DNA from 2 places in the Stutzerimonas sp. NM35 genome. Region 1 is predicted to be linked to the other one. Evidence: predicted binding sites of a transcription regulator. Region 1 holds the regulator's gene; the other holds the start of a gene.
What was found. Region 1 encodes FliA, which starts transcription of late flagellar genes. Its sites were predicted from a motif close to CTAAAGTTTNNNNNNNNNNNGCCGNTAA; they were not measured.

Region 1 (10,636 bases):
CTCACGTGGATCCAGGCGAATCGAGCGGCTGACTTGATGCACGGCCAACCCCCATTCGTAGCCCTGTACCGATATCACATACTGCAAGCCCTGGCGAAAATCGTCGCGGTAGCGATCAGCCATCACCCAGCGCGCCGTATCCAGCACCTTCAGGTTGCCCGCCTGGCTTGGCAGGATACCGAGAAACCAGTCGGGCTGGCCGAACAGCGGCGTCAGTTCCTGCCCTGCGAGCGGGTAGATCGAGCCGAGACTGATCAGCGGCACCGCCAGCGTCAGGCCGGCGACATCGAACAGAAGACACTCGAACGGCGCCTCGCCCCATTCCGGCTGGCCACCTTTGTATTGCGGCGGCCCACCCACTCGCCCCGCCGTCTCCAGCGTGGCGACAGGTTCGATCAGGGCCTGTTGTGGCGCCACTGGCGCAAGCTCGGGTTCAAGCGTCAGCGGGGCAACGGACTCGGTCACCTCGACGATCGGCTGGACCTGCGCAGGCGCGATCACCCGCTGCCTGTCGCGCAGCTGTTCTTCGAGCACTGCCGCCTGGAACTCGTCCTGACTGACCGTCTCGGTCAATTCCAGGCTGGCATCCTGCAACAGCTCATCGAGATACGACTGCAGTGTCTGTTGCGACCGGCTTTCTTTAAGAAGGGTACGACTCATGAAACCCACTCGCGCGAACCAACTGGGTAGACTATCGGCTGCCCATGGACTGAACTTGAACCTGTCTCATGGCGCGTCATCAGGCCACCTGCGGAGAGCTTTGTGCCGCCAGCAGCGCCTTGAGCAACGAGCGGTAGGCAAGTACCGCACGGCTGCTGGGATCATGCTGTGAAGGCGTGACACCCGCAAGGCTGGCATCACGCAGGCGTGTATCGATGGGGATGAAAGCCTGCCACAGATTGGCCTGATAGCCATTGCGCAGCACCTTCAGGGTATTCATCGAAGCCTGGGTGCGGCGGTCGAACATGGTCGGCACGATCGTGTAGGGCAATGCCTGCTTGCGTGAACGGTTGATCATGGCGATGGTGCTGACCATTCGCTCCAGGCCCTTTATCGCCAGGAATTCGGTCTGCACCGGGATGATCAGCTGCTGGCTGGCGGCCAGCGCGTTGACCATCAGGACGCCGAGCAATGGCGGACTGTCGATGATGGCGTAATCGAAATCCTGCCAGAGCTGCGAAAGGCTCTTGGCAATGACCAGCCCCAGACCGCTCTGCCCCGGCGCCTGGCGCTCCAGGGTGGCCAGTACGGTGCTGGACGGCAGCAGCGAAATCCGCTCGTGACTGGTCGGCAGCAGCAATTGCCAGGGCAGCCCTTCGGGCACCGTGCCCTGGTGCTGAAACAGGTCGAACACGCTGTGATCGAGATTGTCGGGATCATGGCCGAAATAGCTGGTCATCGAACCATGGGGATCGAGATCCAGCACCACGACACGCTTGCCGGAATCGGCCAGCAATCCGGCAAGGGCGATGGAGGTGGTGGTCTTACCCACTCCGCCTTTTTGGTTGGCGACAGCCCAGACTCTCATAACTCTCTTTCCATCCGGCTCGAATCAGAGCGTGAATATGCCACGACGACATGGGCGACGAAGATTTGACGACATCTCCCCCTGCCTCTGTTTGACTCGAAGCAAAAGCACTTTATGTGCCAGGCTGCCGACCTGCTTCGGCAGGACGCGCGGCCCCGCCGTGAGAGCCGCTTTCGCCGCGTCGCACATCGAGATTGCGTGAAATGACCAGCACCACCCGCCGATTGCGCGCCCTGCCCTCCAGGGTTGCGTTGTCCGCTATCGGCTGGAACTCGCCGTAGCCCACCGCCGCCAGCCGTGACGGCGCCACCCCGTCAGCCGCCAGCATCCGTACCACACTGCCGGCGCGGGCAGCGGACAATTCCCAGTTGGTCGGGTACTTGTCCGTACTGATCGGCAGATTGTCGGTAAAGCCTTCGACCCGAATCGGATTGTCGAAAGGCGCCAGAATCCTGGCAACCTTTTCCACCAGCTCGAAGGCATGATCGTTGGGCAAGGCGTCGCCGCTGGGAAACAGCAGGCTCGAATTCAGCTCGATCTCGACCCACAGCTCGTTACCGCGCAGGGTCAGCTGGTTCGAGCCGATGAGATCGGCAAACGCTTCGCGCATGCTGCGCATGATGCTTTCCAGCGGATCGATGGGCTGCGACGGCTCATCGGTCTGGGAAGGATTTGGCTGAGTGGTACGAGGCCGCTCTTCACCGATGGGTATCGGTTTGAGGGCTCGGTCCGGCTGATTGAAGACGCCGACAAGCGAATCGGAAAGAATCTTGTACTTGCCCTCGTTGAGCGAGGAAATCGAATACATGACCACGAAGAAGGCGAACAGCAGCGTGATGAAGTCCGCGTAGGAAACCAGCCAGCGCTCGTGGTTGTCCGGTTCTTCCTGGAATCTGCGGCGAGCCATCGTTCAGGACCCTGACGATGCGATCAGGGAAACAGGCGCAACATCGAGCAGGCGCACGTACAGGAAACCAGCCCCAGGCTCCATGGTCGATGTGCTTTCAGCGGTCGCCATCTGTGTTCCCCCTGTCCACGCCGCCGGCCCTGAACCGTTCAATCGATGAAGCCCTGCAGTTTCATTTCTATCGAGCGGGGGTTTTCGCCCTCGGCAATCGACAGGACTCCTTCGAGCAGCAATTCACGGTAGGTGGTCTGTTTCTGCACGATGCTCTTGAGCTTGTAGCCAATCGGCAGCACCAGCAGGTTGGCAAAGCCCACACCGTAGATGGTCGCCACGAATGCCACCGCAATGCCGCTACCCAGCTGGCTGGGATCGGCAAGATTGCCCATCACATGAATCAGCCCCATGACGGCGCCGATGATGCCGATGGTGGGTGAATAGCCGCCCATGCTCTCGAACACCTTCGCCGCACGGATATCGCGGGTTTCCTGGGTATACATGTCCACTTCGAGGATGCTGCGGATCACCTCGGGCTCGGCGCCATCGACCAACAGCTGCAAACCCTTGCGGGCATAGGGATCAGGCTCGGTTTCGGCAACCGGCTCAAGGCCCAGCAGGCCTTCCTTGCGGGCGGTCGTGCTCCAGCCGGTGACCAGGCTGATGCCCTTCAGCATGTCGACGCGAGGCGGAAAGAAGATCCAGCCGATGATCGACATCGCCCGCATGAAGACCGCCATGGGCGTCTGCAACAGTACCGCCCCGAGGGTTCCACCCAGTACGATCAGCGCCGCCGGCCCATTGAGCAGCGCGGAAATATGCCCACCCTCGAGAAAATTTCCCCCGACGATGGCGACGAACGCAAGAACCAGCCCGATAAGGCTGAGCACATCCATCAGATGCAGGCCTCGCTCAGGTGCCGACCGATGTCATCGAGCGCGTAGACGGCGTCGCTGAGGTTCGCCTTGGCCACGGCCATGGGCATGCCATAGATCACGCAGCTGGCCTCGTCCTGGGTCCAGACCTGGCTGCCGCATTGCTTGAGCATGCGTGCGCCCTCACGACCATCGGCGCCCATGCCGGTGAGGACCACCGCCAGAACCTTGTCATTGAACGCCTTGGCGGCAGAGCCGAAAGTCACGTCGACACAGGGGCGATAGTTGAGCCGCTCGTCACCGGGCAGAATGCGTACCGCGCCGCGCCCGTCGACCATCATCTGCTTGCCACCGGGCGCCAGCAACGCCAGGCCGGGACGCAGCAGATCGCCATCTTCGGCTTCCTTGACACGGATGTTGCAGAGCTTGTCCAGACGTTCGGCGAAGGCCTTGGTGAACGCGGCGGGCATGTGCTGGATCAGCACGATGGGCGCCGGGAAGCCGGCCGGAAGCTGGGTCAGCACCCGCTGCAGCGCCACGGGACCACCTGTGGACGTGCCGATGGCGACCAGCCGGTAGGCCTTGCGCCGTGGCGCCGGCGAAACCGGGCTCGGCGCCGGTGCTGGCGTACTGCGCGGCGCGGTGAAAGCGGGCACTGCCGGCGCTGCCGCCGTGCGGCCAACCGGAGCCGCCGACGGCGTGCGAGGACTGACGTAATGCCGATTGCTGCGCGAGATGGTGTGCACTTTCTCGCAGAGCAGCTGCTTGACCTTGTCCGGGTTGCGCGAAATATCCTCGAAATTCTTCGGCAGGAAATCCACCGCCCCGGCATCCAGCGCATCCAGCGTGACGCGCGCGCCTTCATGAGTCAGCGAGGAGAACATCAGTACCGGCGTCGGACAACGCTGCATGATCTGCCGCACCGCGGAAATGCCATCCATTGTCGGCATTTCATAATCCATGGTGATGACGTCGGGCTTGAGCGCCAGCGTCTGGTCAATCGCCTCTCGTCCGTTGGTGGCGGTGCCGATCACCTGGATATTCGGGTCTGAAGAGAGGATTTCCGATACACGGCGCCGAAAGAAGCCGGAATCGTCCACTACCAGGACCTTGACTGCCATAAAACACTCCTAGCGACAGCGCTCCCCCAGGGAGCGCTGTCCAACTGATCAGATCCTGCGTGCGTAACGCTTGAGCATGCTCGGCACATCGAGGATCAGAGCTATCCGACCGTCGCCCGTGATGGTCGCACCGGACATGCCTGGTGTGCCTTGCAGCATCTTGCCCAGCGGCTTGATCACCACCTCTTCCTGGCCCACCAGCTGATCGACGACGAAGCCGATGCTCTGGTTACCGACACTCAGGATCACCACATGACCTTCGCGCTGCTCCTCCTGCTGCGCGTCCTTCACCAGCCAGCGCTTGAGATAGAATAGCGGCAGCGCCTTGTCACGCACGATCACCACTTCCTGACCATCGACGACATTGGTGCGGGACAGATCGAGATGGAAAATCTCGTTGACGTTGACCAGCGGAAAAGCGAATGCCTGGTTGCCCAGCATCACCATCAGGGTCGGCATGATCGCCAATGTCAGCGGCACTTTGATCACCACGCGCGAGCCCTGGCCCTTGGCGGAGAAGACATTGACCGTACCGTTGAGCTGGGAAATCTTGGTCTTGACCACATCCATGCCGACGCCACGACCGGAGACGTCGGAGATCTCCGTCTTGGTCGAGAAACCCGCCGCGAAGATCAGGTTGTAGCACTCCAGATCACTCAGTCGCTCGGCTGCATCCTTGTCCAGCATGCCCTTCTCGATAGCCTTGGCACGCAGGATGTTGGCATCCATGCCTTTGCCGTCGTCACTGATGATCAGCAGGATGTGATCACCCTCCTGCTCGGCGGACAACACCACCTTGCCGGTGCGCGGCTTGCCTGCGGCTTCGCGCTCATCCGGCATCTCGATGCCATGATCGACCGCGTTACGCACCAAGTGCACCAGCGGATCGGCCAGAGCCTCGACGAGGTTCTTGTCCAGATCGGTTTCCTCACCGATCAGCTCAAGATTGATTTCTTTCTTCAGGTTGCGCGCCATGTCCCGGATCAGACGCGGGAACCGACCGAAGGCCTTCTTGATCGGCTGCATGCGCGTTTTCATCACCGCGCTTTGCAGGTCGCCAGTGACCACGTCGAGATTGGACACTGCCTTGGACATGGCCTCGTCGCCGCTGTCGGCACCCAGCCGCACCAACCGGTTACGCACCAGCACCAGCTCGCCGACCATGTTCATGATCTCGTCGAGCCGCGCCGTATCGACGCGTACCGTGGTTTCGGCTTCACTGGCCGGTTTTTCCGCCGCGGCCCTGGCAGGCGCGGCGGCAGCCTTGGCGGGTGCGGCTACGGGTTTCGCTGCAGCAGCTTTCGGCGCGGCGCCCGGCTTGGCTGAAGCGGGCGCAGATGCTGGTGCGACCACTTCCGCTTCGAACTTGCCTTTGCCATGCAACTGATCGAGCAAGGCCTCGAATTCATCATCGGTGATGTGATCGCCGCCTGCAGCGGGAGCAGAAGCGGAAACAGTCGTGGTATCGGCGCTTGCCTGCTGCGGCTCAGCGGCGGCAGGTACTTCGGCGAACTGTCCCTTTCCGTGCAACTGATCGAGCAGCGCCTCGAACTCATCGTCGGTGATCTCATCGCTGACAGGCGCCTCGCTAGCCCTGGGCGCAGAAGCAATCTGTGCGGCGCCGGAATCGATCTTGAACTGTCCCTGGCCATGCAGCTGATCGAGCAGCGATTCGAATTCAGCGTCAGTAATCTCATCGTCAGCGACGGCAGCAGAGGCGTTGCCCGCCGCATCGTCCAGCGCACCGAGCAACTGCTCGAACTCGTTATCCGCAGTCGCGGCTTCAGGCTCTGGCGCAACAGCGACAGGCTCGGCAGCCGGGGCATCCATGCTGGCCGGCTCGGCCAGGCGCGCCAATGCGGCCAGCAGTTCAGGTGTAGCCGGGGTCACTTCAGTGCGTTCACGCACCTGATTGAACATGGCATTGACGGCGTCCAGTGCCTGCAGCACGACATCCATCAGTTCCGGTTCAACGCGACGCTCACCCTTGCGCAGGATGTCGAAAACGTTTTCGGCGATATGGCAGCACTCGACCAGCTCATGCAGCTGGAGAAAGCCGGCACCGCCTTTTACCGTGTGAAAACCGCGAAAAATCGCATTGAGCAAGGCGGTATCGTCGGGGCTGCTTTCCAGCTCCACCAACTGCTCTGACAATAGTTCGAGAATCTCGCCGGCCTCTACCAGGAAGTCCTGGAGAATCTCCTCATCGGCGTCGAAGCTCATATTCACATCCCCTAAAAGCCCAGGCTCGAAAGCAGGTCGTCGACATCATCCTGACCGGACACGACATCCTCTCGTATATCGGCATGCATCTGCGGACCTTCACCATTGGAAGATTCTTTTTCTCGTTTTTGTCTTTCCTGCTCCAGGCGTATCGACTCGCAGTCGTGCCGGATACCCGCCATGCGATCGACCTGACCGGCCATCAGCACAAGATTGAGCAGGTTGCTTTCGAGCTCGCTGACCAGTCGGGTGACCCGCTTGATCACCTGCCCGGTCAGATCCTGAAAGTCCTGAGCCAGCATGATTTCGCTGAGATTCTGCGAGAGCTGACTGCCATCGTTCATGGAGCGCTGAAGAAACGAATCGACCCGGCGGACAAGATCCCTGAACTCTTCAGCATTCATGTCCCGGCGCATGAAGCGCTGCCAGTCAGCCGTCAGGCTCTGGGCTTCGTAGCTGACGTAGTTCACCAGTGGCGTCGACTCTTCCACCAGATCCATGGTGCGATTGGCCGCCTTTTCGGTCATCGTCACCACATAGGAAAGGCGATCGGTCGCATCGGTGATCGGCGATGGATCGCCGCCCGTGGCGCTGGTATCCATCTCGAGCTTGACGATGGCGTTGTGCAGTTCGCGCGTGAGCTTGCCGACCTCATGATAGAGGCTGTTGTTGCGAATCTGATTAAGCTCATTGAGCATCTGCGCAGTATCATCCAGGCGGCCTTGCTGCAGACTTTCGAGCAGCTGAGGCGCACGGGCTCGCAGAGTCGCTTCAAACTCCACAAGACTTTGTTCTGCTTGCGTCATAGTACCCTCGCGGCGCTACTTCAGCCGTTGACGCGCTCGAAGATCTTCTCGATCTTTTCCTTGAGCACCTGGGCCGTGAATGGCTTGACCACGTAGCCGTTAACACCGGCCTGTGCGGCTTCGATGATCTGGTCGCGCTTGGCTTCAGCGGTGACCATCAGGACCGGCAGGTGCTTGAGGCGCTCATCGGCGCGCACATGACGCAACAGGTCGATGCCGCTCATGCCGGGCATGTTCCAGTCAGTCACGAGGAAGTCGAAACTGCCACTCTTGAGCATGGGCAACGCGGTGGTGCCGTCGTCCGCTTCGGCGGTATTGGTGAAACCCAGATCGCGCAAGAGGTTCTTGATGATCCGTCTCATCGTCGAGAAGTCGTCAACGATGAGGATTTTCATGTTCTTGTCCAAGTACACCTCCGTAAATCCCGAAATCCCCAAAGCCCTGCTCACGGCTTTTCTGCGGGCTTCATCGATAAAGCCTGTAGGGCACCTCTAAAAACTACCTGCGTTGTCATCGCTGCGTTAAAAACAGGCTCAAAATGCTCATTTACAACTCGTAAACTGCGCTTTTTCGCCTGTTTTTGCCTTGCGCTGACTGCCTCGCCTACGTTTCTAGAGGCGCCCTGTAGAAAGCGGCCTCGAATGCTTTTTGCAAACCGGCGTCAGCGCGCGCGCCACTCACCGAGGCGGGCACGCAAACGTGCCGCGCATTGACTGTGCAACTGACTCACCCGCGACTCGCTGACCCCCAGAACCTGGCCGATCTCCTTCAAGTTCAACTCTTCGTCGTAGTACAGCGAAAGCACCAGCTTTTCACGTTCCGGCAGGTTGCTGATGGCCTCGGCCAGCGCCTGCTGAAAACGCTCGTCTTCGAGATCACGAAACGGCTCGGGATGCGCGCTGGCGGCATCTTCACCGAACTCTCCGTGCTCGCCTTCCTGAAGCAGATCATCAAAACTGAACAGGCGGCTGCCCAGAGTGTCACCCAGAATGCCGTAGTACTCATCCAGACTCAATTCAAGTTCGGCTGCAACCTCGTGATCTTTAGCGTCGCGACCGGTTTTCGCCTCGATGGCCCGAATCGCCTCGCTGACCATGCGCGAGTTGCGGTGCACCGAGCGCGGCGCCCAGTCGCCCTTGCGTACCTCATCGAGCATGGCCCCGCGAATGCGAATACCGGCATAGGTTTCGAAGCTCGCGCCTTTTCCCGAATCGTATTTCTTCGATGCCTCGAGCAGCCCGATCATGCCGGCCTGCAGCAGATCATCCACCTGCACGCTCGCCGGCAAGCGCGCCAACAGGTGATAGGCGATGCGCTTGACCAACGGCGCGTACTGGTCGATGAGCTGGTATTGCGAGTCTTTTGCCTGAGCCTTGCTGTAATACATACCCAATCCAGCCGGTGTCATTCGTGAGTGTCTGCGGCGGGCCTGACAAGGCGCTCCACAAAGAACTCCAGATGGCCGCGCGGAGTTGCCGGCAGCGGCCAGGTATCCACTTTCTGTGCGATGGCCTTGAACGCCAGCGAAGACTTGGCGCGCGGGTACGCCTCATAGACGGCACGCTGCTTCTGTACGGCCTTGCGCACAGATTCGTCGTAGGGCACCGCCCCCACATACTGTAGCGCCACATCGAGGAAGCGCTCGGTCACCTTGGCCAGTTTGGCGAACAGATTGCGCCCTTCCTGCGGTGCGTGTGCCATGTTGGCCAGCACGCGGAAACGGCTGATGCCGTAGTCACGGTTGAGCAACTTGATCAGGGCATAGGCGTCGGTAATCGACGTCGGCTCGTCCGTCACCACCAGCAGGACTTCCTGTGCGGCGCGGACGAAACTCACCACACCATCACCGATACCGGCGGCGGTGTCGATGATCAGCACGTCGATATCATCGCCAATGTCGCTGAATGCCTGGATCAGCCCAGAGTGCTGCAGACTGGACAGCTGCACCATGCTCTGGGTCCCGGAAGCCGCGGGCACGATGCGTATGCCGCCCGGCCCCTGGATCAGCACATCGCGCAGATCACATTCGCCGGCGATGACATCGGCCAGGGTACGCTTGGTGGTCAAACCCAGCAGCACATCGACGTTGGCCAGGCCAAGGTCGGCGTCGAGCAGCACCACCCTGCGACCGAGATCGGCCAACGCCAGCGCCAGATTGACCGACACGTTGGTCTTGCCGACGCCACCCTTGCCGCCAGTCACTGCAATCACCTGTACGGGATGAGTACCCATTTTCACACGCCTATATCTTGCTGGGGCCACAGGGCCATCGATGCGTTCAGCCGGAACGCGTCTTCATTGTCTGTATCACGGGACCAAGCCTTCATCCGACCTTCCGTGATGATCCGTTGTACAACCCGGTAAACATGTCTGCCATGGTCTCCTCGCTGGGAGACTCGTCCAATTGCAGGCTTACCGCCCGACTGACCAATTGATGACTGCGAGGCAACTGCAGGTCATCAGGGATGCGCGGTCCATCGGCCAGATAGGCTATCGGCAGATGCTGGCTAATCGTTAGCCCAAGCACGTCACCCAGGCTACCGGCCTCATCCAGCTTAGTCAGGATGCAGCCCGCCAGCCCGCAACGGCGATAGTTGTGCCAGGCTGCCTTCAATACCTGGCTCTGGCTGGTTGCCGCCAGCACCAGGTAGTTTTTCGATTTGATGCCACGATCGGCCAGGGTTTCGAGCTGCATGCGCATCATCGCATCACCTGCCGGAAGCCCGGCGGTATCGACGAGAATCAGGCGTTTGCGCGCCAGGGGCTGCAGCGTCTTGCCCAGCGGCTGGGCAGGGTCGATCTGAACGACTGGCACATCGAGGATACGACCCAGCGTTCTCAGTTGCTCCTGAGCGCCGATACGGTAGTTGTCCATGCTCGCCAGGGCGATACTCTGCGGCCCGTACTTGAGCACGTAGCGCGCCGCCAGCTTGGCCAGCGTGGTGGTCTTGCCGGCACCGGCCGGGCCGACCAGAGCGATGACGCCGCCCTCTTCCAGCGGCTCGACCTTGCTGACCTTGATCGATTGCGCCAGATGCGCCAGCAGCATGCGCCATGCCTGACGCGGCTCGGCCACGGTGGACACCTTCTCCAGCAGGCTGCGCGACAGATCAGCCGGCAGGCCGATACGCTGCAGACGGCGCCAGAGGCCAGCCTGCTGCGGGCGGCGGCTTTGCTCCTGG
Region 2 (10,636 bases), 1.5 Mb from region 1:
CTCAGGAGGAGGTCGCCGAGCGGCTCAACATTGGCAACGAGGCGGTATCGCGCATGGAGCGGGGCATTGTGATGCCGACTGTGGCGCGCCTGGTGGAACTGGCCGGCATTTTCGACTGCCCGGTGGGTGATCTGCTGATCGAATCCAGCAACAGGGCGGAAGATCAGGGACGCGCGATCACGAATCTCATCGGCACGCTATCGAACAAGGACCGCGCATTCGTACTGGAAATGGTGGCGAGCCTTTCAGCCCATCTGGCAAAGCCGTAACCGCGCGTCGCCTATGCAGATGAGAGGCCTTCCCAGCGGCATTCGCCCACCGGATACGATCACCACAGCCAGCCCAGCCACAGCAGCCCAACCAGCAACCAGGCGCTGACAGTCAGCGTGCCGCCTTCCCAGAAGCGATTCCAGCGCCGTTCGCGCACGCGCCAGCGGTTGCGTTCGAGGTGAATTGTAAGGGTAGGCAACGGCGGTTGGCGCAGCACTCGCGTGATATACAGCGACGCCCACAGTGCCAGGTTAGGCAGCCGTGCCAGGCGCGACGGTACACGCCAACGCAGATGCAACGCCAGTCCAGTCAGAGCCAGCGCGAGCAACAGCGGCCAGAGCGATGCCCACAGCCCAGCTGGATACAGGCTGGCCAGCAGCGACTCGCGCATCACCGGCCAGCCCCATGGCAGCAACAGCGACGCCACGCTGAGCGTCACCCAGGGCAGCCACTGGCCAGCCGGCGGCGGCTGCACCGCATGCTGCTGGTCGCGCCACATCAGCCGGAGCGCGCGCATCAGCAACAGGGCAGTAGCGAAGCTGGCCAGACTCAACCAGGGCACCCAGGCGGCGAACGTGCTTTCATGCCAGGCATCCTTGAGCAGGTATTTCACCGCCGCACCGCTGCTTAGCGGCGCACCCATGATCGCCAGCGCCGGCAGTAGCAATAGCACCCAGGCCAGACGCGGCAGACGCCCTTCATGGACCATTCCCGCCGCCAGGAACAAGGCGCCCTTGGCCAGGCCGTGATGCATGCCGAACAGCAGCAGTACCGCGAGAAGCGCTGCCGAGGGCGCTTCCAGGCTCCAGGCCAGCGCCAGGATCATCAGCATCCAGCCCATCTGGCTCACCGAGGAAAAGGCCAGCACCGCCTTGGATTTTCCCGCACAGAGCCCGAGCGCGGCGGCGTACAACGCGCCGAAGATACCGACCATCAGCAGCGGCGTGCTCCAAGCTGCCAGTGTCGGGTCGGCCTCTGGCATGCAACGCCAGAGGCCGAGGATGCCGGCCTTGAGCATCGCCCCTGAAAGCACCGCACTGGCTGGCGCCGGAGCTTCGGGATGGGCCAGCGGCAGCCATACATGCAGCGGCCAGAACCCGGCCTTCAGTCCGAGACCAAGCAGCAGCAACGCCAGGGTCAGGTCGTCGATCGGCTGCGTCTGCCAGCTGGCGAAGTCGAAGGCGTAATCGCCGGCGTGGCTGCGCAACAGCAGGCCCGCCAGCAGCAGCATCTCGCCACAGATTGCCAGCTGCAGATACAAGCGTCCGGCACGTCGTGGTCCCGGCCCGCGACGATGCACGATCAGTCCGTAGGCCGACAGGCTCATGGCGCTGAAGCCGAGGTAGAAGCTCAGCGCGTCGGTGGCGATGATCAGCAGCAGGTTGCCGGCCAGCGCCAGTTGCCAGAACGCCCAGAAGCGCAACCTGTGTGGATCGCGAGCCAGACTGCTGCTGGCGAACACCGCCGCGCAGCCCCAAAGCAGCGCGGAAAAACCCAGCCAGGCGCGCGTCAGCGCATCACCCGCGCCCCAGCGCACCCCCTCCCATAGCCAGGGTAGCTCCAGCGCTGGCGGAGGTTGCAGTGCCGCCAGCAAAGCCGGCACACAGGCCAGCCACAGCCAAGGCAGGACGTGCTGGCGCAGCATCAGCAGCAGCGCGCCGCCGACCAAGGGCGCGAAGGGCACGAGCAGCCAGAGCCAGGCGCTCACAGGGCGAACTCCCGCTCGACGATCAGCTGGCTCCAGCCCAGCGGGCTCAATGCGGTGGCCGCCAGCAGCCCGACCAGCAACGACAGCAGCGCCGTGATCAGGGGCGGCAGCAGCAACATCCAGTGGGTTTCGAAACGCTCGCCGGCCCAACGGTTCTGCTCCCAGTCAGCCGGTTCGGCGAACCAGCCACGCCAGAGCAGCGGCAGGAAGTAGGCGCCATTCAGCAGTGCCGAACCGAACAGCACCAGCAGCACCCAGTCCTGGCCGACCTGCAGCGCGCCGAGGCCCAGCGTCCATTTGCTGATGAAGCCGGCGATCGGTGGAATGCCGATCATGCCCAGCGCGCCGACGGTGAACGCCGCCATGCTCCAGGGCATGCGCCGACCGACGCCGTCCATCTCGCGGATGCGGTGAATTCCCAGGGTTTCGGCGAAGTTGCCCGCACAATAGAACAGCGTCACCTTCATCAGCCCCTGGTGCACCAGATGCACCAGCCCACCCACGGCGGCAATCGGACCGAGCAGTGCGACGCCCAGGGTCACGTAGGACACCTGGCTGATGGTCGAGTAGGCCAGGCGCTTCTTCAGCTCCTGCTGCTGCAGCGCGCGCAACGAGCCGTAGAGGATGGTCGCCGCCGCCAGCCAGAGCAGCGGACCGGTGAGGTCCAGGCGCGTCAGCGCCTCGGCGCCGAATACGTCGTAGACCACCCGCACGATGCCGAACGCGCCTGCCTTGACCACGGCCACCGCGTGCAGCAGGGCGCTGACCGGCGCCGGTGCGACCATGGCCCGTGGCAACCAGCCGTGCAGCGGAATCAGCGCGGCCTTCACGCCGAGGCCGCAAATCAGCAAGGCAAAGGCCACGCGCAATGCCAGGTCATGCTCGTCGACCTGATCGAGCAGGTAGCCGGCGGCCTGGAAGTCCGGCGTGCCGGCCAGGCTGTGCAACAACGCCACGCCCATCAGCACCAGCGCGCCGCCACCCACTGTGTAAGCCAGATAGACGCGCCCGGCTGCCAGCGATTCCGGCGTGCCGCGATGCACCACCAGCGGGAAGGTCGCCAGCGTCAGCAGCTCGTAGAACAACAGGAAGCTGACCAGATTGCCCGCCAGTGCCAGGCCTACCGTGGCGCTGACGCACAGGCTGAAGTAGCCGAAGAAACGCGAGCGCAGCGGCGCGTCTTCCAGATAGCCGATGGCGTAGACCGTGGTGACCGCCCACAGCAGCGACGACAGCGCGACGAACAGCAGCGACAGCGCATCGGCCTGCAGCACCAGCGGCGCGCCGGGCAGCAGCGGCACACTGAAACGGTACTCGCTGCCCTGGCTGACGCCATAGAGCATGCTGCCGACCAGCAGCAGCTTGAGGGTCACGCCGAGCAGGTTAAGGGTTACACGCAGACGCTGGCGATCCTCGCTCAAGGCGAAGATCACCAGCCCCGGCAGCAACGAGCTGAGCACGATCCCCAGCGGCAGCACGCTGTACCAGTTCATCGACCGAGCCCTCCCAGCCAGAGCAGCAGCGGCTCGCTGATCAGCGCCAGCCCCCAGACCAGCAACGCCGGCAACAGCGCCAGCCACTGGGCCGGACGATCCGGGTGGATGCTCGGTGGATTCGGTCGTGCCCGGTCGAACCCATGGGCGACGACACGGAATACGTAGGCAGAGGACATCAGCGTGCCGAGCAGCACCCCGACGGCCCAGGGCCAGTGTTGCGGACGCTCGAATAGCGGCTGCAGCAGCAGCCACTTGGCCAGAAAGCCGCCACTGGGCGGCAACCCGACCAGACTGCCGCCTGCAACCGCGAAAGCGGCCAGGGCAATCGGCACGTTCTGGCTGGCGCCCTTCATGCCTGTCACCCGCCTGCTGCCCAGAATGCTCTGCAACTCGCCGGCAGCCAGAAACATCGACACCTTGGCCAGTCCGTGGGCCAGCACGAACAACCACAGCGCCGCATGCAGACGCGGTTCGTCGAGATGCAGCAGCAAGCCGAGGGCCAGCAGGGCATAGCCGAGCTGGGCGACGGTGGAATAGGCCACCAGCGTTTTCAGATGGGGTGTCCGCAGTGCCGACCAACCCCCGACAACCAGCGCCAGCACACCCGCCGTGCCGAACAGCAGGCCGGCGTCACGCCCGAATGCTTCCGGCGCGATCTCGCTCCAGAGCAACCAGAGGATATACAGCGGCCCCTTGACCACCAGCGCCGAGAGCAATGCGCTGACCGCGGTCGGCGCCGCCGCGTGAGCCGGCGGCAGCCACAGGTGCAGCGGCCATAGCGCGGCCTTGAGCATCAGCCCGACCGTCATCAGCAGCAGCGCCAAATGAGTCACACCATCGGCCTCGGTCAGCTGCGCCAGCAAGGCCAGATCGAGCACGCCGTAGCGCCCGTAGATCAGCGCCACACCCAGCAGATAGGCCAGCGAACCGGCCAGCGACAGCAGCAGGTAGTTAAGCGCCGACTTCCAGGCCTTTCGCCCGGCCAGCGCCACCAGCGCCACGGCCGCCAGGCTGAGCAACTCCAGGGTCACATAGAGGTTGAACAGGTCCGCCGACAGCCACAGCGCGGCCAAAGCCGCATGCAGCAGGCAGGACAACGGCCAGTAATCCTCGCTGCCGGCGGCATGGGCGATGCGCGCCGCATAAAGCGCCACCAGCAGGTGCAATCCGGCGCTGAATACCAGCAGCAGCGCCGCCAACGGCGTCAGCCGAAAGCGAATCGCCAGCCCGGCCTCCCAGCCACCGATGAGCAGGCTGCGCTCGCCATGATCGAGCACCAGATGCAGCGCCATGATCGCCGCCACCAGTGCGCCCAGGCTCAGCACGATCACCCAGCGCCCGCTATGCGCCGGGCGCAGCAGAATCAACAGCAGTGCGCCGACCAATGGCAGCAGCAGGCTGACCAGCGCGGCACTCATCGCTTGCGCTCCGATGACGAGGCCAGCGCACTGCTCAAGCGCAGCGCCAGCGCGGTGGCGCTGACTGCCACCACCAACCCGGTGACCACCAGCGCCACCAGCAACGGATCGCTCGGGTCGTGGCGCGCGGCCAGGGCAATCATCACCAGAAACACGCCGCTGCCCATCAGGTTGATGGCGATGATCCGCCGCAGCGCCTGACGCAGCGTCAGCAGCCCGTGCAGGCCGATCAGCCATAGCGCAAGACCGACAGCGATCCAGAACAGCATGGCGCTCATGGCTGCCGCTCCGGATCATCGCCGATCACCAGCAGGCTCAGGCTGGCCGCGATGGACAGCGTCGCCGCAGCCTCGATGAAGAGAATCAGCGGCTTGGCCCAGGCAGCCGGATAACGCAGCCAGCCGTCCCCGAACCAGGCGCACGACGCAGCCACGCCGATGAACAGCAGCAGACCCGCCAGCACCAGCAGCCGCAGCGGCCAGAAGCGCCAGCGCAGCGCCGGTAGCGCACCGGCCAGACGCAGCAGGACGATACCCGCCGCCAGCAGCGCGCCCGCCTGGAACGCCCCGCCCGGCGAAGCCGCGCCGCGCCAGAGCACATAGCCGCCGGCCAGCACCAGCAATGGCGCAAGCGTTCGGCTCCAGGCCCGCAGCAACGGCCAGGGTTCGCTCAGTTGCAACCGCACCGGCCCCAGCTGGCGCGCACCGAGCAACGCCAGCAGCAGCACCGCCAGCTCCAGCAGCGTGTCCCAGGCACGGAAATTGAGCAGTACCGCCGTCACCGGATGCTCGACGCCACTGTGCGCCAGCGCGGCATCGATCTGCCGCGGAACCCGCGACTCCAGCTCGCCAAGCGGTGCCAACGGCGGCAACAGCAGGAACAGTAACGGCAGCAGCACCAGCACGGCGGCCAATCGCCGGCGGCCTGGCAGACGTGGCTCGCGGCATTCCAGCGGCTGACGCGAAAGGGCGGCGAACAGCAGTACGCCAGTCAATCCTGCGCCGATAGCCGCCTCGGCCAGCGCCAGGTCGGCGGCACCCAGACGTGCCCAGACCAGCGCCAGCACCAGCCCAAAGGCGATGAACAGCAGCACCCCGGCATACAGCTGGCGCACATGCAGCGCGCCGCCGGCCAGGCCCAGCAGCAACAACCCGAGCACCGCATCGAGCAGCCAGTCAGTCATCGCCGCTCTCCTCGCACTGGCGCGCCAGCAGCTGGCAAGCGGTGGTGCCCGAAGCCAGCACCAGCAACCAGATCAGCAGCATCTGCGCCACTTCCAGCAGGCTGCCCGCGCGCAGTGCAAGCCCGGCGACTACCAGACCGAGGCCGAGGGTATCGGCCTTGGTCAGCGCGTGCAGGCGGCTCAGGGTGTCGGGAAAGCGCAGCAGCCCGATACTGCCGGCGGCAAAGAACAGCAGCCCGCCGGCCAGCAGCAGCCAGCTGAAAAGGGCGAGCAGCTCATTCATGGTGGCTGCGCCGCAGCAGTTGTACCAGTGCGACGCTGATCATCGCCGCCAGCAGGGCCAGCACCAGCGCCGCATCGCGCAGCGCCGGCGCGTCCTGCCACTGCGCCAGCACCAGCAGCAGCGCGGTGCCGGTAGTACCGAACAACTGCACCGCCAGCAGCCGACCGACCCACCCCGGCCCACGCAGCACCCGCCACAGGCCCATGATCAGGGTCAGCAACAGCAGCGCCGAAAACACGGCCATCAGCGCTTCCCACTCGCGCCAAGCAGCCGTTCGAGGCGCTGTTCGAGTTCAGCGATGGTAGCCCGCCAGGGCAAGCGCTCGTCCAGCACGTGGACCTGCATCCGCTCACCATCGATACGCGAGACCAGCGTCCCCGGCAACAGCCCGACCATGGCCGACAGCAACAGACGCATCCGCGGCGACTGGCTGGCAAGCGAATATTGATGCCATGCCGGTTGCAGCGGACATCGAGGATGCAGGGCACGCCACGCCACGTCCCAGCCACCCATGACCATCCTGCAGAGAAAGAACCGGAGAAAGCCTGGCAGAGCCGTCAGCGAGAGCCTCCAGGGCCTGATTCCCAACCACAACGAAAGCCCCACCGCCGACAAAATACTCGGCACCCCCAGCAGCCAGCCGCTGCTGCCGGTGAACAATGCCCAGAGCGCGCCGTAAAGCAACGCCCAGCCCAGTCCATCGGCCCAGCGGCAACGCAATCCGGTCTGGCCCATCACTGTTACTCCTTGGTGGCGAGTCGTTGTGTTGGACTGAGCGCAGCCACGACGTTCCTTGGCTTCCCCCCTCCGGCTTGTTTCAGCGCATTGCGGAAGCTCAGCACTATGAATATAGCGACTGTCGCATTCCGCTGACGGGAGCAAAAAGGATAAGCCGTTGAAGCCGTGCTGCATGCAGGGGAACATGGATCAGACCGAATCCTCTCCAGCGGCTCCGGCGGGGTTGTCGCGAGTCGGCATGCGCAGCATTTCGGGCAATACTTCGCGCTCGAACACCCCATGCAGCCGGCGTAGCTCGGCCACCGGGTCCGGGTGATGGTCAACGCGAATATCCCAGAGCGGATACGCTTCGCGATCGACCACATAGATGGTTGCCGAGGACTCACCATGGCGGTCGCCACCGCAGTCATCACCCGCGGAAAGCGCCTCCAGCAAACGCTCCACCAGTGGCAGGGAACCGGTGCGGTCGAGCGTATCGGCCACCACCTCGAGCACCTGCCTTCCGACCAGCCGATTGCCCTGTGCGGAAAAACCATCGCCGCCGATGGCGCCAGACCAGGGCAGGCATTGAGCCCCGGTCCAGCAATCGGTCCGTCCCCGGCTGTCGATCACGGCTACCTGCCGTTGTGACAGACAGGGGTCGGTACTCTTGAGATGCTCGATCACCTCAGCCGCTGAAAGGCCCTTCCGCAGAAAGTCCAGCCCGTCGATACCCAGATAGGGATTGATCCGCGCCTGGGTTGCCACGGCACCGACACCCGCCGCGGCATGGGCCAGCAATTTACCCACCGCGGGCATGGCGGTGGCGGCGGCGATACCGAACTGGCCGGTCCGTGGACATCTGGCAACTATCGAGAACGTCATGCGGCACCCTGTCCAATGCTTTCACCCGTTTGGCTGCAGCCGTGGCTGGATCGTTCCGCGCGCCTATTGCATTCACACTCGATCCCGCTCACCCAGGCGCCGCTAAACGATGCTTGCGCAACATGCGGCCAGGGCTGGAGTGCTCGGTACAGGGGCCATGCTGGCGATGAATGCCAGGGTGATGCGCCGACGCCATAAAGGCTTCGGCACCGGCACTGGCCGATTATCTGCAGCGCAGCGTCAGGCCCTTGAGGAAGTTGCGCAGCAACTGATCGCCGCATGCGCGGTAGTTGCTATGCCCGGCCTTGCGGAACAGCGCGCTGAGTTCCGGCTTGGATATCGGGAAATCGGCGGCCTTGAGAATCTCGTGCATATCCTCTTCCTTCAACTCGAAGGCCACGCGCAGCTTCTTCAGGATCAGATTGTTGGTAATGGGCAGCTCTATCGGCGGTGCAGGCCGGCTTTCGTCCCTGCCGCGCTTGTAGATCACCAGCCCATCGAGGAAGTACGCCATGATACGGTCGCCGCAGGGCTTGTAACCGACCTCGTCCTCCTTCTTCAGGTAGGCCAGCATTTCAGCTTCGGGAATTTCGCAGCCTGTGAGCTGGGCGATCTCGGCCATTTTCGCGTCGCTTGCGTTCAGGGTATAACGCAGGCTGCGCAGGACATCGTTGTTGAGCATGAATATTCCTTCCGGGCGATTGAACCAGGCAGGAACGCTGCCAACGGTTCAGCCATTCGATTCGTTGCGTCCGCCACAGTGGCTGACAGGTGGTTTTTCGACAGCCTCTCAGCGGCAACCGGAAGCCAGTTGGGCAAGTATATAGCGGCCACCCCCGTGTAAAGGTGCAGATCATTGGCGTCAAAATATTCATATTTGCGCCCGGGGTGCCGATATTGATCGAAGACATCGGAAAACATCTGCACGCCCCTATGCTGCATGCCGAATCCGCCGTGCACTCAGCGCTTCTGCAAACGCATAACAAGAACATGACGAGGAAATATCGATGGGCATCCTGAAGGAGTTGTACGAGTGGAGCGAGAAGACCTTCTGGAATTCTCTGAGCAAGAAGCTCGCGAGCTTTTTCCTGCTCTACGCGATCAACCTTGGCTACCTGTACATCTACCTTGAGCAGAAGCACTACATCGCCGCTGCGCTGGCCAGCGATGATGTCTCCGCTGAACTGGCGGCGCGCATCAACGCCTCGCTGGATGGCGGCCTCACGGCGGTCATCATCCTGAGCGTGCTGGGGCTGGTATGGCTCGTCGGGCAGACGCTCTACCTGCGCCACCTGATCCTCACGCCGGTCCGCTCGATGATCGCGGCCTTCAACGAAATCGGCGACGACGGTGGCGACTTCTCCCAGAACCTTCAACCTCGCTCCCACGATGAATTCCGTGAACTGGCCGAAAGCTACAACCGCTTCGCCGCGCAGATGCGCCAGGTCATCAGCGAAATCCGCAAGATGACCATCCCCATCGCCCGCGAGGCCCTGCTGGTCAAGACCCGCATCGCCGACACCGGCCAAAGCGCCCGCGAGCAGGTGAGCATGACCGAAACCGTATTCACCGCCAGTACCGAGGCCACCGCAGCGATCAGCGAAGTGTCGCGCAGCACCCAGATCATCTCCGACTCGACCAACGCCAACCTCGAAAACGCGCGGGTTTCGCTGGGCGAGATGCAGGACATTTCCCGCAAGATCAACCAGGTTGGCGACAAGGTGCAGACCTTCAACCAGACCGTCGAGGACCTGTCCCAGCGCTCGGCCAGCATCAACCAGATCGCCGCGCTGATCCGCGACGTGGCCGACCGGACCAACCTGCTGGCGCTCAACGCCGCCATCGAAGCCGCCCGCGCCGGAGAGGCCGGGCGCGGCTTCGCCGTGGTCGCCGATGAAGTCCGCACCCTGGCCGAACGTGTCAACAAGGCCTCGGTGGAAATCTCCGGCAACATCGACACCATGCTGAAACTGGTCAGCCACACCCGCGAAGCGAACGACGAAATCAACGCCGATGTGCAACAGACCCGTGACGTGGTCAGCCGCTCGGCGCAGCAGTTCGAAGAGATGGTCGCAGACTTCGAACAGACCGGCGTACAGCTGCTGCATATCGCCAGCTCCATGGAAGAGCTTTCCGCCTCCAACGTTCAGGTGCACGAGAACGTCACCCACATCCACCAGCTTTCAGCGGACGTGGCCAGCCACATGAGCGACTCCGAGACACGCACCGGGGAGCTGGCTCAGGACACCGAAGCCGTTCAGGAACTGGTCTCGCGCTTCAAGATCGGCATCGGCGTATTCGATCTGGTCGTGGCCAGGACCCGCGAACTGCGCGATGCCCTGCAGGCGGAGCTGATCGAGATGAGCCGCGAAGGCATCGACGTCTTCGACCGCAACTACCAGCCGCTCGGCAACAGCGTACCGCCCAAGTACAAGCTGGCCTGGAGCGAAGCCTTCACCCAGCGCTGCCAGAAACACCTGGAAGCCGGCCTGGCCGCCACACCCGGCTGCAACTATGCGGTCGGGGTCAACGTCGATGGCTACCTGTCGGCGCACAACCTGAAATTCTCCAAACCCCTGACCGGCGACCAGGCCACCGACTTGGTCGGCAACCGCTGCAACCGCAAATTCGAAAACCCCGGCGAACTGCGCGCCGCGAAGAACACCACGGCCCTGC

Region 2: a site for FliA is predicted at 8,831-8,858, ahead of ACYCFC_RS16455 (methyl-accepting chemotaxis protein). Genes of this name have one in related genera too.

What each region holds. Positions count from the first base shown of each region.
Region 1 is NZ_CM137728.1:555,609-566,244, reverse strand. It holds gene ACYCFC_RS02665 (CheW domain-containing protein) at 1-660, opposite strand, end outside; gene ACYCFC_RS02660 (ParA family protein) at 740-1,528, opposite strand; gene motD (flagellar motor protein MotD) at 1,641-2,435, opposite strand; gene ACYCFC_RS02650 (flagellar motor protein) at 2,585-3,325, opposite strand; gene ACYCFC_RS02645 (protein-glutamate methylesterase/protein-glutamine glutaminase) at 3,325-4,425, opposite strand; gene ACYCFC_RS02640 (chemotaxis protein CheA) at 4,474-6,648, opposite strand; gene ACYCFC_RS02635 (protein phosphatase CheZ) at 6,660-7,454, opposite strand; gene ACYCFC_RS02630 (chemotaxis response regulator CheY) at 7,475-7,849, opposite strand; gene fliA (RNA polymerase sigma factor FliA) at 8,116-8,841, opposite strand; gene fleN (flagellar synthesis regulator FleN) at 8,859-9,686, opposite strand; gene flhF (flagellar biosynthesis protein FlhF) at 9,778-10,636, opposite strand, start outside.
Region 2 is NZ_CM137728.1:3,559,641-3,570,276, forward strand. It holds gene ACYCFC_RS16400 (helix-turn-helix domain-containing protein) at 1-269, shown strand, start outside; gene ACYCFC_RS16405 (proton-conducting transporter transmembrane domain-containing protein) at 329-1,978, opposite strand; gene ACYCFC_RS16410 (complex I subunit 5 family protein) at 1,975-3,471, opposite strand; gene ACYCFC_RS16415 (complex I subunit 5 family protein) at 3,468-4,892, opposite strand; gene ACYCFC_RS16420 (NADH-quinone oxidoreductase subunit K) at 4,889-5,170, opposite strand; gene ACYCFC_RS16425 (MnhB domain-containing protein) at 5,167-6,075, opposite strand; gene ACYCFC_RS16430 (cation:proton antiporter) at 6,068-6,358, opposite strand; gene ACYCFC_RS16435 (monovalent cation/H+ antiporter complex subunit F) at 6,351-6,602, opposite strand; gene ACYCFC_RS16440 (Na+/H+ antiporter subunit E) at 6,602-7,093, opposite strand; gene ACYCFC_RS16445 (DUF1028 domain-containing protein) at 7,286-7,960, opposite strand; gene ACYCFC_RS16450 (YehS family protein) at 8,184-8,642, opposite strand; gene ACYCFC_RS16455 (methyl-accepting chemotaxis protein) at 8,968-10,636, shown strand, end outside.